2 linked regions of the Phytohabitans houttuyneae genome follow. The protein of the gene in region 2 interacts with the protein of the main gene of each other region in a pairwise test. Links are inferred from orthologs where the notes say so. Each region holds a gene or a part of one and is shown on either strand. Other genes may lie near its edges.

Region 1 (6,210 bases), 1.6 Mb from region 2 along the record:
CGCGGCCCGCCACGACCGCAACCTGATCATCCCGATCGTGCTGCTCGTCGTGCTGGTGATCCTGTGCATCCTGCTCCGCGCGATCATCGCCCCACTCGTGCTCGTCGCGACCGTGGTGCTCTCCTTCGCCGCGGCGCTGGGCGTGAGCGCGCTGGTCTTCCGGCACGTGTTCGGCTTCGGCGGCGCGGACAGCTCGCTGCCGCTGTTCGTGTTCGTGTTCCTTGTCGCGCTCGGCATCGACTACAACATCTTCCTGATGACCCGGGTGCGCGAGGAGTCCGTCCGCCACGGCACCAAGAAGGCCGCCCTGATCGGCCTCGCCGCGACGGGCGGCGTGATCACGTCGGCGGGCGTGGTGCTGGCCGGCACGTTCGCGGTGCTGGCGACGCTGCCGCTGACGGCGTTCGCGGAGATCGGGTTCGCGGTGGCGTTCGGCGTCCTCCTGGACACGATCGTCGTCCGCGCGGTGCTGGTCACCGCACTCAACCTGGACATCGGCCGCCACATGTGGCACCCGAGCAAGCTGGCGAAGGTGCCGGACGAGATCCCGTCCGCGACGGCACCCGAGCCGGCACCGGCGGTGCGCTAGCTGGGTTTTCCGGGTCCGCCGCTGCCCGCTTGTGGGCGCCGGCGGACCGGACCGCGGCTTGATGCAGCCTCGGGCGGGTCCGTCTACAGTGCAGCGCCGTTGCGGGGAGCAAGCACGATAGAGATCTTGGCGGGTTGGTGCGCCATATCGCCGCCAACTCACCAAGGTCTGCCAGGGCCGGCCGTGGTCCCGAGTTGACCTTGTCCGGCGTGCCGCCGTCCGCCCTGCTGCACGTGCTGGACCAACTCCGGGCCGCCGAGGTCGGCGATCGGTCCGTCAGGCGGCCGAAACGCTCTACCACGCCTTTGATCGAGGCCGAGCCCACCGCGGTGATCGGCGCCGAACTCCACTACCGCACCGGCATTCGGACCCCGCAGCGCAACGGCCATCGTCCCCTGACCACGACGGCGGGTGATTTGAGGCTGCGGATCCCGAGGCTGCGGTCGGGGTCGTTCTTCCACCAACCCCCTGGAACGGCTGAACAATGAGATCAGACGCCGCGCAGACGCGGTCGGTGCGTTCCCACCGCCGAGCCCCCTGCTCCACCCAGCCGGCGCGGTCCTGGTCGAAGCCCACGACGAATGGCAAAACCGGCGACCGCCACTACCTCTCCGAAGGCACCCCGCCCGGCCAACTCAAGCAACGGCAAGGCCGCAGCCGCAGAGTGTCCGGGCCCGCCCGTTCGGCGGCCGACCCGCATCCGTCCACAGTGCAGCGTCGTTGCGGGGAGCAAACAAGATACGAGATCTTGGCGAGTTTGGGGCCGCCATAGCGACGCCTCGACTTTCGGAGTTTCGTCGTCTGGAGTCCTTTCGCGGTCACCGCCTCACCCTCCGCGGTCGCCCAGCTCAACCCAGGAGCCCGATCCGCCAGATCTTGGCAAGTTAGCGTCGAAATTACGCGCCAACTTACCAAGATCTCGAAGCGCACACCGAACCCGACTGATCGACAGTCACGGACCGCGACGACGGCGCCGAACCGCGGACGGACTCGCGCACTCGCGCTCGAAAGATCTACAGAAGCACGGGTAGGGCAGACCAGACAGGTGGATCTTGCATGGGAGGACACCGGCGGCTGTCGCACGGAAGCAATCCCAACTCCGAAGGTCGAGCGACGCCAACTCGCCAAGATCTCCGGAGCCGGCCACGAGCACGTCCGGTTCGCCGCGGAGTCCCGATGCGGCCCGACCTGCCAATCCGCGTCGCCACCCTCGCCCGTTCAGCGGCGCGGACCGATGGCGAGCGGTCAGTCTTCTGGGACCAGGACGCGGGCCGACCGCTGGGCTGGCACGGCTGGGTTGCCGGCCGCGAGGCGGCGGGACAGCGCGCGGTTGAGCACGAGCGAAATGACGTTTACCGCGACGAATACCGCAATGTAATAGATCATGGCGGCATCGGCGAAGGGCGATGAGAACGCCTCCTGGTAGGGCACCAGCCGCGCGTTTTCCGGAATGCGGTGCAGAGCGCGGGCGCCGATCGCGAGGAGCGCGAGGTAAATAGTGAGCGACGCCACAACGATGACCAGTTGCACTCGCCACCACGATCTGGCTTTGGACGCGGTTACCTGGCGTCCCCTCAGATGTCTCGTCGCGAGCAGTAGGAATATCGCATCGATCAGCAGCACCGCGATCGCGCTCACCCAAATCTCGCCGGCGACCGCCCGCATCAGGGTCATCTGGGCGACCTCGAAGGCGTCGTGGTTGTCACCGCACCAGGAGATCGTCTCGCACTGTGCCCTGGTGTACTTGGCGTCTGCCCTGCTCACGCCGAACGTGTAGCGCGCGTGCGCGGCAACGAAGAACGGTGTGTAGACAGCAAGGAAAAACACCCAGAAGAGGTACTTTGCGCCGACCAGAAAGGTCGTCCTGTTGTGCATGGCTACCCGGATTCCGCTATTTGGTACTCGCCGTTCGCCACGGGCCCGAAACAGATTGACACAGCGAAGTGACTCATCGTGCACCACTGTCGGAATACCGTCGAAGGCGTATCAGCGGAAATCGCGTGACGCTGGGGTCACCGGCGGCGTGATCGGATCGAGCCGGTCGGCGGTCAAATTGATCACGCCGTCGTGCTTTTCCAGGCGGCCTCTGACGATCAGTGCGGCACTCGTGCGAGCCACTTTTCGGTACCGCTGCCACAGCCCCGGCGAGCACGTCACGTTGAGCATGCCGGTCTCGTCCTCCAGGTTCATGAAGGTGATCCCGCCCGCGGTCGCCGGCCGCTGCCGGTGGGTCACGAGGCCGCCGACGCGCACCCGCGTGCCGCCGTCGATCATGCCCAGCCGCGCTATCGGCACCGCGCCGGCCTCCTCCAGCTGGGGCCGGATGAAGCGGGCCGGGTGGCTCTCCGGCGACAGGCCGGTGGCCCACACGTCCGCGACCAGGCGGTCGACCGCGTCCATGCCGGGCAGCGTGGGCGGCGGGTTGGGGCTGCTGCCGGTGCCGGGGAGGCGGCCGGGCCGCTCCTCCGCCGCCGCGCCGGCGGCCCACAGCGCCTCGCGGCGGGTCAGCCCGAAGCCGGCGAACGCGTCCGCCGTGGCCAGCGCCTCCATGTGCGCGCCGGTCAGGCCGACCCGGCGGGCCAGGTCCGCCATGTCCCGGTACGGGCCGGCGCCCTCCCGCTCCTCCTCGATCCGCGCGGCGAGGTCGTCGCCGATCGTGCGCACATAGGACAGTCCAAGTCGGACGGCCGGGCCGCCCATCCCCCACTGGTGCGGCGGCTCGCCCTTCTCGCTCCCCCATCGGGTGTCCGATGTGTACTCCAGCTTTGCCTTCGCCCCGCTCGCGTTGATGTCCGGCCGGCGCACCTCGACACCGTGCCGCCGCGCGTCGTCGACCAGCGTCTGCGGCGAGTAGAAGCCCATCGGCTGGGCGTTGAGCAGCGCGGCGAGGAACGGCCCGGGGTGGTAGCGCTTGAGCCACGAGCTGGCGTACACGAGGTAGGCGAAGCTGATCGCGTGGCTCTCCGGAAAGCCGAAGCTGGCGAACGAGGAGAGCTTGAGGTACACGTCGTCGGCGAGCTCGCCGGTGATCCCCCGCTCCGCCATGCCCGCGTAGAGCCGCTCCCGGAGCGCTGCCATCCGCTCGTCCGAACGCTTCGAGCCCATCGCGCGGCGCAGCTGGTCGGCCTCGGCGCCGTTGAAGCCGGCGACGTCGATCGCGAGCTGCATGAGCTGCTCCTGGAAGAGCGGCACGCCGAGGGTCTTGGCGAGCGCGTTCGCCATCGCCGGATGCGGCGGCTCGGCCTTTTCCAGGCCCTTTTTGCGGCGGATGTAGGGATGTACGGACCCGCCCTGGATCGGGCCGGGGCGGATCAGCGCCACCTCCACGACAAGGTCGTAAAACTTGCGCGGCTCCAGCCGCGGCAGGGTGGCCATCTGGGCGCGCGACTCGACCTGGAAGACGCCCACCGAGTCGGCCCGGCACAACATGTCGTAAATTTCGGGATCGTCCAACCGCATCCCGCTCAGGTCGAGGTCATCCTGGATCATGTCGTGCGCGTACCGGAGCGCGGACAGCATCCCCAACCCCAGCAGGTCGAACTTGACCAGCCCGGCGATCGCGCAGTCGTCCTTGTCCCACTGCAGGACCGTGCGATTCTCCATCCGCGCCCACTCCACCGGGCACACGTCGATCACCGGCCGGTCGCAGATCACCATGCCGCCGGAGTGGATGCCCAGGTGGCGTGGAAACGTCTGCAGCTCGTTTGCGAACTCGATCACGCGCGGCGGGATGTCGTCGACGTCGACGGCCGCGATGCTCCCCCACCGGTCGATCTGCTTGCTCCACGCGTCCTGCTGCCCCGGCGAGAAGCCGAACGCCTTGGCGATGTCGCGCACCGCCGACCGCGGCCGGTACGAGATCACGTTGGCGACCTGCGCGGTGTGCGTCCGGCCGTACTTCTCGTAGACGTACTGGATGACCTTCTCGCGCTCGTCGGACTCGATGTCCACGTCGATGTCGGGCGGCCCGTCCCGCTCAGGGGCCAGGAAACGCTCGAAGAGCAGCTCGTGCTGTACCGCGTCGACGTTGGTGATGCGGAGCGCGTAGCAGACCGCCGAGTTGGCCGCTGATCCCCGCCCCTGGCAGAAGATCCGGTTTCGATGGCAGAAGGCCACGATGTCGTGGACGATCAAGAAGTAGCCGGGAAAGCCCAGCTCGTCGATCATCTTCAGCTCGCGGTCCAGCTGGGCGTACTCCTTGGGTGCCGCCTCCCGCGGCCCGTACCGCTCCAGCGCCCCGCGCATGGTCAGCTCGCGCAGCCAGCTCATCTCGGTGTGGCCCGGCGGCACCTCCCAGTCCGGCAGGTTGGGCGCGACGAGCTGCAGGTCGAAGGCGAGCTCGCGGCCCAGCTCGGCGGCGCGCGCCACCGCGCCCGGGTACCCCGCGAACCGGGCCGCCATCTCCTCGCCGCTGCGCAGGTGCGCGGTGGCCGCGGCGGGCAGCCACCCGTCGATCTCGTCGAGGCTGCGCCTGGCCCGTACCGCCGCGAGGGCCGTGGCCAACCGCCGCCGCTTGGGCGTGGCGTAGTGCACGTTGTTGGTGGCCACAGTGGACAGTCCTGCCGCGGCGGCCAGCTCGGCGAGCGCGTCGTTGCGGTCGCCGTCGCTCGGGTCGCCGTGGTCGGTCAGCTCCACCAGCACGCGCTCGGAGTCGAACGCGGCCACGAGCCGGTCCAGCTCCGCGGCCGCCGCGGCCATCCCGCCGATCCGCAGCGCCGCCGGCACGGTGCCCTTGCGGCACCCGGTCAGCACGACCACGTCGGTGAGCCCTTGGCCCAGCTCGTCGATCGAGGGGTACACCGGGCGGCCCTTCTCCTTCCCGGCCAGCTGCGCCTGGCTGACGGTGCGGGCGATCTGCGCGTACCCGGCGGGGCCCCGGGCCAGCACCACCAGGTGGCGGCCGACCGGGTCGGGCTCCCCGTTCTGCGGGCCGGGCAGGCCGAGCGAGAGCTCCGCGCCGAAGACCGTGGGCAGCTGGTGGGCGCGGGCCGCCTCGGCGAAGCGCACGACGCCGTAGAAGCCGTCGTGATCGGTCACCGCGAGCGCGGTCAGCCCCAGCCGGGCCGCCTCGCGTGCCAGCTCCTCCGGGTGGCTCGCCCCGTCGAGGAAGCTGAAGTTGGTGTGGCAGTGCAGCTCCGCGTAGGACACGGCGCCCTCGGCGCGGATGAGCGCGGGCCCCTCGTACGGCGGGCGCTTGCGGCTCCACGCCGGCGAGTCGCCGCCGTCGGCGTCCACGGCCAGCGGGTCCACGACGTGCTTTCCGGAGAGCACCCGCTCCATCTCCGCCCACGGGCGGACGGGGTTGTGAAAGCCCACGGGAACCTCCAGCCTGCCTTCCAGGTCGATCAGGGAGTTGGTGCAGCGAAACGCCGGACGACACGCCCACGAACTCCCTGATCAACTGCGATGTCAGTCATAGATCGCCTCCACCGACCAGATACCGCCGGCCAGCGAGAGCAGAAGGCCCCAGCCGCCGGGGAGGGCCACCTGGAAGCGCGCCCGCCGCCGCGACTCCTCCGGCGCCCACCAGCGCTCGTCCACCGGCCACGGCCCGATCCAGCCGATCACCTCGACGGTGCTCTCTCGCCGCGCCGACCCGATCACGACGCGGGCCGGCGGCG
Region 2 (5,165 bases):
TCCTTTTCCAAGGTGGTCATCATCAGCTCGGACCAGCCGAACCGCTCGCGGATCTGCTCGTTGGTCCAACCAATGGCCTTGAGCAGGACCGTGACGGCCTGGCGGCGCTTGCGGTCGATGCGGACGCCGACGGTGTCGCGCTTGTCGATGTCGAACTCCAGCCAGGCACCCCGGCTGGGGATCACCTTGACGCTGGAGAGGTCGCGGTCGGACGTCTTGTCCGGCTGCTTGTCGAAGTAGACGCCCGGGGAGCGGACGAGCTGGCTGACGACCACGCGCTCGGTGCCGTTGATGATGAAGGTGCCCTTGGGGGTCATCATCGGGAAGTCACCCATGAACACCGTCTGGCTCTTGATCTCACCAGTGGTGTTGTTGGTGAACTCCGCGGTCACGAAGAGCGGAGCGCAGTACGTCAGGTCCTTCTCCTTGCACTCTTCGATCGAGGCCTTGACCTCGTCGAAGCGGGGAGCGGAGAAGGAAAGGGACATGGTGCCCGAGAAGTCCTCAATCGGACTAATCTCGTCGAGGATTTCCGCGAGACCTGAGCGGGCGTGCGGGTCATCAGCCGACCGGCCCTGCCACGCCTCGTTGCCAACCAACCAGTCGAAGGACTCGTTCTGGATGGCGAGGAGGTTGGGGACCTCAAGATGTTCGGTGATCCTGCCGAATGAAATCCGGCGGGGAGCAAATGCGCTCGACGTACGACTGGTCTTCGCAGGGCGGGAAGCTGCCAAGATGCGTCCTTCCGAGGACCGGTGCTGCAAAACGGCCGTTGCGCGCGCACCCCGACTGACCCCGATCCGGACGGCCAGTTTCGGACATTCCGGGCAGGGCTGAAGTCGGAAGGCAGCGCAAACTAGCAGTGTAGCCGAACGGCTAACCGCTGTCCAGCCCACCACGGCAGCGCGACGCGGAACGCACCTCGTGGCACCTCACGATGCCTCCAGGCCGCTCAGAACGCGGCACGCTAACCACGGTGCCGTCAGGTCGGCTGCGTTGCGATCTCACCAATGGCAATGCCACTTGTGGACCCAACGCCGCCTTACCCAGCCGGTGGCCGTTGCAAGCGCGGAAGGACTTGCTGATGTCAGCGTGCCTGCCAGCAAACGCTGCGTCAAGGGTTCTGGCGCGGGTCGGACCACCGTGATCGGCGCCACGCCCGAATTTCTACTTCGGATGCATGAAGTGGGCTCCCCGTCACCACCTTTTCGGGTAACGAGGAGCCCACTGGAGAGCTTGCGCGAGATTGCCTGAGGGTGAGCGTTTGGGCTAGCCCGACGCGCCCCCGGCCTCCCGCCGGCCATCCACTTACTTGAGGGTGACCTTGGCGCCTTCGGCCTCGAGCTTGGCCTTGGCCTTGTCGGCGGTCTCCTTGTTGGCCTTCTCCAGGACCGGCTTCGGCGCGGCCTCGACCAGGTCCTTGGCCTCCTTGAGGCCCAGGCCGGTCAGCTCACGCACGACCTTGATGACCTGGATCTTCTTGCCACCGTCGGCCTCGAGGACGACGTCGAACTCGTCCTTCTCCTCCTCGACCGGCGCGGCAGCGGCGGCCGGGCCGGCAGCGGCGACGGCGACCGGCGCGGCGGCCTGGACGTCGAACGTGTCCTCGAACTGCTTAACAAAGTCCGACAGCTCGATCAGCGTCATCTCCTTGAACGCGTCGAGCAGCTCGTCGGTGCTGAGCTTCGCCATGGTGTCTGGCGTCCTTCCTAGGTTTGTTTCGAATTTCCCGGGGTTTGGCCGTCACGTGGTACGCCCGCACCCAAAGAAGCTGACTCGCCGCGTTACTGAGCGGCTTCTTCCTTCTCGCGCTTGTCCTGCAGAGCGGCCGCCAGACGAGCGGTCTTCGTCAGCGGAGCCTGGAGCACGGCCGCGGCCTTGCTCAGGTTCGCCTTCATGGCACCGGCCAACTTGGCCAGCAGCACCTCACGGGACTCGAGGTCGGCGAGCTTGTTGACCTCGTCAGCCGAGATCGCCTTGCCCTCGAACACGCCGCCCTTGATGATCAGAGCCGGGTTGGCCTTCGCGAACTCGCGCAGGCCCTTCGCCGCCTCCACCACATCGCCGGAGACGAAAGTGAGCGCGGTAGGACCGGAGAACAGCTCGTCGAGGCCGCTGATGCCCGCGTCCGTCGCAGCACGCTTGGCCAGGGTGTTCTTCGCGACCGAGTACGTCGCGGTCTGGCCCAGCGAGCGCCGCAGCTGGGTGAGCTGCGCGACCGTGAGGCCGCGGTACTCCGTCAGCACGGTCGCCTCCGCCTTGCGGAAGTGCTCGGTGAGCTCGGCGACGGCCGTGGCTTTGTCGGCCCGAATCGGCTTGTCCGCCATGTCCCTCCTCTCGTTGCGCCTGGCTGGTGCACCCGGCCCGGACAACGAAAACGCCCCGGCGCAAGGCGCACGGGGCGGGACTTGACGTCACGCTTACTCGCACATCGCCCTGCGCGGGTCGCCCGTCGAACGGGACCTTCGACCGCGCCTGAGCGCGGTGACCAGCGGTCTTCGGGTGGTACTTCGCGGGCAAGAGTACGCGGTGGTGCCGGTACCCGCCAAATCGAGAGCGGCGCGCTCCCCCAGAGGGAAGCGCGCCGCTTTGGCGATGAGGGGATCAGGCCTCCGCCGTGGCCTCCGTGAGGCCGCGGGTCACGTTGGGGTCGATCGGCACGCCGGGACCCATCGTCGTGGTGACGGTGACCTTCCTCAGGTACTTGCCCTTCGCCGCGGACGGCTTGGCGCGAAGCACCTCGTCCAGCACTGCGGCGTAGTTTTCGACCAGCTTGTCCTCGGTGAAGGACGCCTTGCCGATGATCAGGTGCAGGTTGGAGTGCTTGTCCACCCGGAACGTGATCTTGCCGCCCTTGATGTCGGCGACGGCCTTGGCGACGTCCATGGTCACGGTGCCCGTCTTGGGGTTGGGCATCAGACCGCGCGGGCCCAGGATCCGCGCGATCCGACCGATCTTGGCCATCTGGTCCGGCGTGGCGATGGCCGCGTCGAAGTCCAGCCAGCCGCCCTGGATGCGGGCCACCAGCTCGTCGGTGCCGACCTCGTCAGCACCGGCACCCACGGCCTCCTCGGCCTTGGCACCCGCCGCGAAGACGATCACGCGAACCGTCTTGCCGGTGCCGTGCGGCAGGTTGACCGTGCCGCGGACCATCTGGTCGGCCTTGCGGGGGTCGACGCCGAGGCGCATCGCGACCTCGACCGTGGCGTCGAACTTGACCGTGCTGGTCTCCTTGGCGAGCTTGATCGCCTCGGAGGGGGTGTAGAGCTTCGACCGGTCGATCAGGTCGAGCGACTTGCGGTAGTTCTTGCTGTGCGGCATGTCCTCTGTATCTCCTGTGGTCTCGGCGGGCCCACGCGGACCCTCCCACGAGTGCTGCTGCTTATTCCTTGACGGTGATGCCCATGGAGCGGGCGGTACCAGCGATGATCCGCTCGGCGTGGTCGAGATCGTTGGCGTTCAGATCCGACATCTTCTTCTCGGCGATCTCGCGCAGCTGGGCGCGGGTGACCGAGCCGACCTTCTCGGTGTGCGGAGTGCCGGAGCCCTTCTGGACACCGGCCGCCTTGATCAGCAGGCGGGCGGCGGGCGGGGTCTTCAGCACGAAGGTGAAGGAGCGGTCCTCGTACACGCTGATCTCAGCCGGGACGATGTCGCCCCGCTGCGACTCGGTCTGCGCGTTGTAGGACTTGCAGAACTCCATGATGTTGACGCCGTGCTGGCCCAGCGCCGGACCGACCGGCGGCGCCGGCGTGGCCTGGCCCGCCGGCAGCTGCAGCGTGAACGTCTTGACTAGCTTTTTCTTCGGAGGCATGGCTCTTTCCTGGGCGTGGTGATGACGTGGATGACGGCCGTTGGGCGCGCACGGTCAAGCGCGGCCGACAGACCGACGTTCTAGAGTAGCGCCAGTCGACTGCTGAACGTAAAGCGGCCCGCCTCCACGAGGCGGGCCGCTAACGAGCGCTCTAGATCTTTGCGACCTGGTTGAAGTTGAGCTCGACCGGCGTCTCCCGACCGAAGATCGACACGAGCACCTTGAGCTTCTGCTGGTCGGCATTGATCTCGCTGATCGTGGCCGGCAGCGAGGCGAAGGCGCCATCGGTGACCGTGACGGAGTCGCCAACCTCGAAGTCAAGCACCTTGACCTCCGGCTTGGCCTTCTTCTGCTCGGTCTCGACAGCCGGTGCCAGCCACTTGAGCACCTCGTCGAGCGAGAGCGGCGCGGGGCGGTCGGCCCGGTCGGTCGCGCCGACGAAGCCGGTCACACCTGGGGTGTTGCGCACGCAGGAGTAGGACTCCGGGGTCAGCTCCATCCGCACGAGGATGTAGCCGGGGAAGACCTTGTTTTGCACCTGCAGGCGCTTGCCGTTTTTGACCTCGACCTCTTCGCGGGTCGGCACCTCGACCTGGAAGATGAAGTCCTCCATGTCGAGGCTCGTGATCCGGGTCTCGAGGTTGGTCTTGACCTTGTTTTCGTAGCCAGCGTAGGAGTGCACCACGTACCAGTCGCCGGGCGCGTAGCGCAGCTTCTGCCGCAGCTCGGCGACCGGGTCGTAGTCGGCATCCGGTTCGGCGGCCGGCGTGTACTCCGGCTCGCTGTCGGCCTCGACCGCCTCCGGGTCGGCGGCGGTCGCCACCGCGGACTGCTCGTCGGGCGCCGCAGCGGTCTCGTCGTACTCAGGCACGCTCGCTCACTTCCGTCTTTGTCTATTCCTGGTTGCCGAAGACGAACAACACGCCCTTGGCGAACCCGTAGTCGAGGCCAGCCACGATCGCCAGCATGAAGGCGACGAACACGACCACGACCGCGGTGTAGGTCAGCAGCTCCTTGCGGGTCGGCCAGATGACCTTGCGGAGCTCGGCGACGACCTCACGGAAGAACCGCAGGATCCGGCCGAAGAACCCCACCCGAGTGACGTCCTTCTTCGCCTTCGGCTTGTCGGCAGGCTCGGTCTTGCGGCGCTCGCGAGTGGCCGTGCCGCCGCGCGAGACCGGCTGGTCCTCGTCGTCGTCGGCGTCATCGTCGACAGCGTCGTCGAACGACTCGTCGAGGTCGTCGAAGTCGTCGTCCGCGGGCTCTTCGCCGCGCCGCTTGCTCTCGGCCACTTCGCCCTCCGTGGGGGGTGGGTTTGACACGTTGCCCCACCGGTCCCGGAGACGAGCCT

Evidence for each region.
Region 1: the proteins of rplL (region 2) and Phou_RS08445 interact in binary tests that used the Escherichia coli proteins (3 or more experiments, as listed by UniProt). The link is inferred for Phytohabitans houttuyneae from one-to-one orthologs.

Annotation. Positions count from the first base shown.
Region 1 is NZ_BLPF01000001.1:1,861,493-1,867,702, forward strand. Bases 2,376-6,210 are described here. They hold Phou_RS08445 (error-prone DNA polymerase), read right to left. Parts: upstream 5,906-6,210; coding sequence 2,576-5,905; downstream 2,376-2,575. Other genes in these bases: Phou_RS08440 (hypothetical protein), read right to left, coding at 2,376-2,464; Phou_RS08450 (DNA polymerase Y family protein), read right to left, coding at 5,999-6,210. Also shown: Phou_RS08425 (MMPL family transporter), read left to right, coding at 1-589; more of Phou_RS08440, read right to left, coding at 1,835-2,375. UniProt on the Escherichia coli protein: DNA polymerase III is a complex, multichain enzyme responsible for most of the replicative synthesis in bacteria. This DNA polymerase also exhibits 3' to 5' exonuclease activity. The alpha chain is the DNA polymerase catalytic subunit.
Region 2 is NZ_BLPF01000001.1:3,455,466-3,460,630, forward strand. What follows is about bases 1-2,790. They hold rplL (50S ribosomal protein L7/L12), read right to left. Parts: upstream 1,693-2,790; coding sequence 1,309-1,692; downstream 1-1,308. Other genes in these bases: rpoB (DNA-directed RNA polymerase subunit beta), read right to left, coding at 1-734; rplJ (50S ribosomal protein L10), read right to left, coding at 1,785-2,327; rplA (50S ribosomal protein L1), read right to left, coding at 2,605-2,790. Outside these bases: more of rplA, read right to left, coding at 2,791-3,321; rplK (50S ribosomal protein L11), read right to left, coding at 3,383-3,814; transcription termination/antitermination protein NusG, read right to left, coding at 3,966-4,685; preprotein translocase subunit SecE, read right to left, coding at 4,708-5,106. UniProt on the Escherichia coli protein: The binding site for several of the GTPase factors involved in protein synthesis (IF-2, EF-Tu, EF-G and RF3). Is thus essential for accurate translation.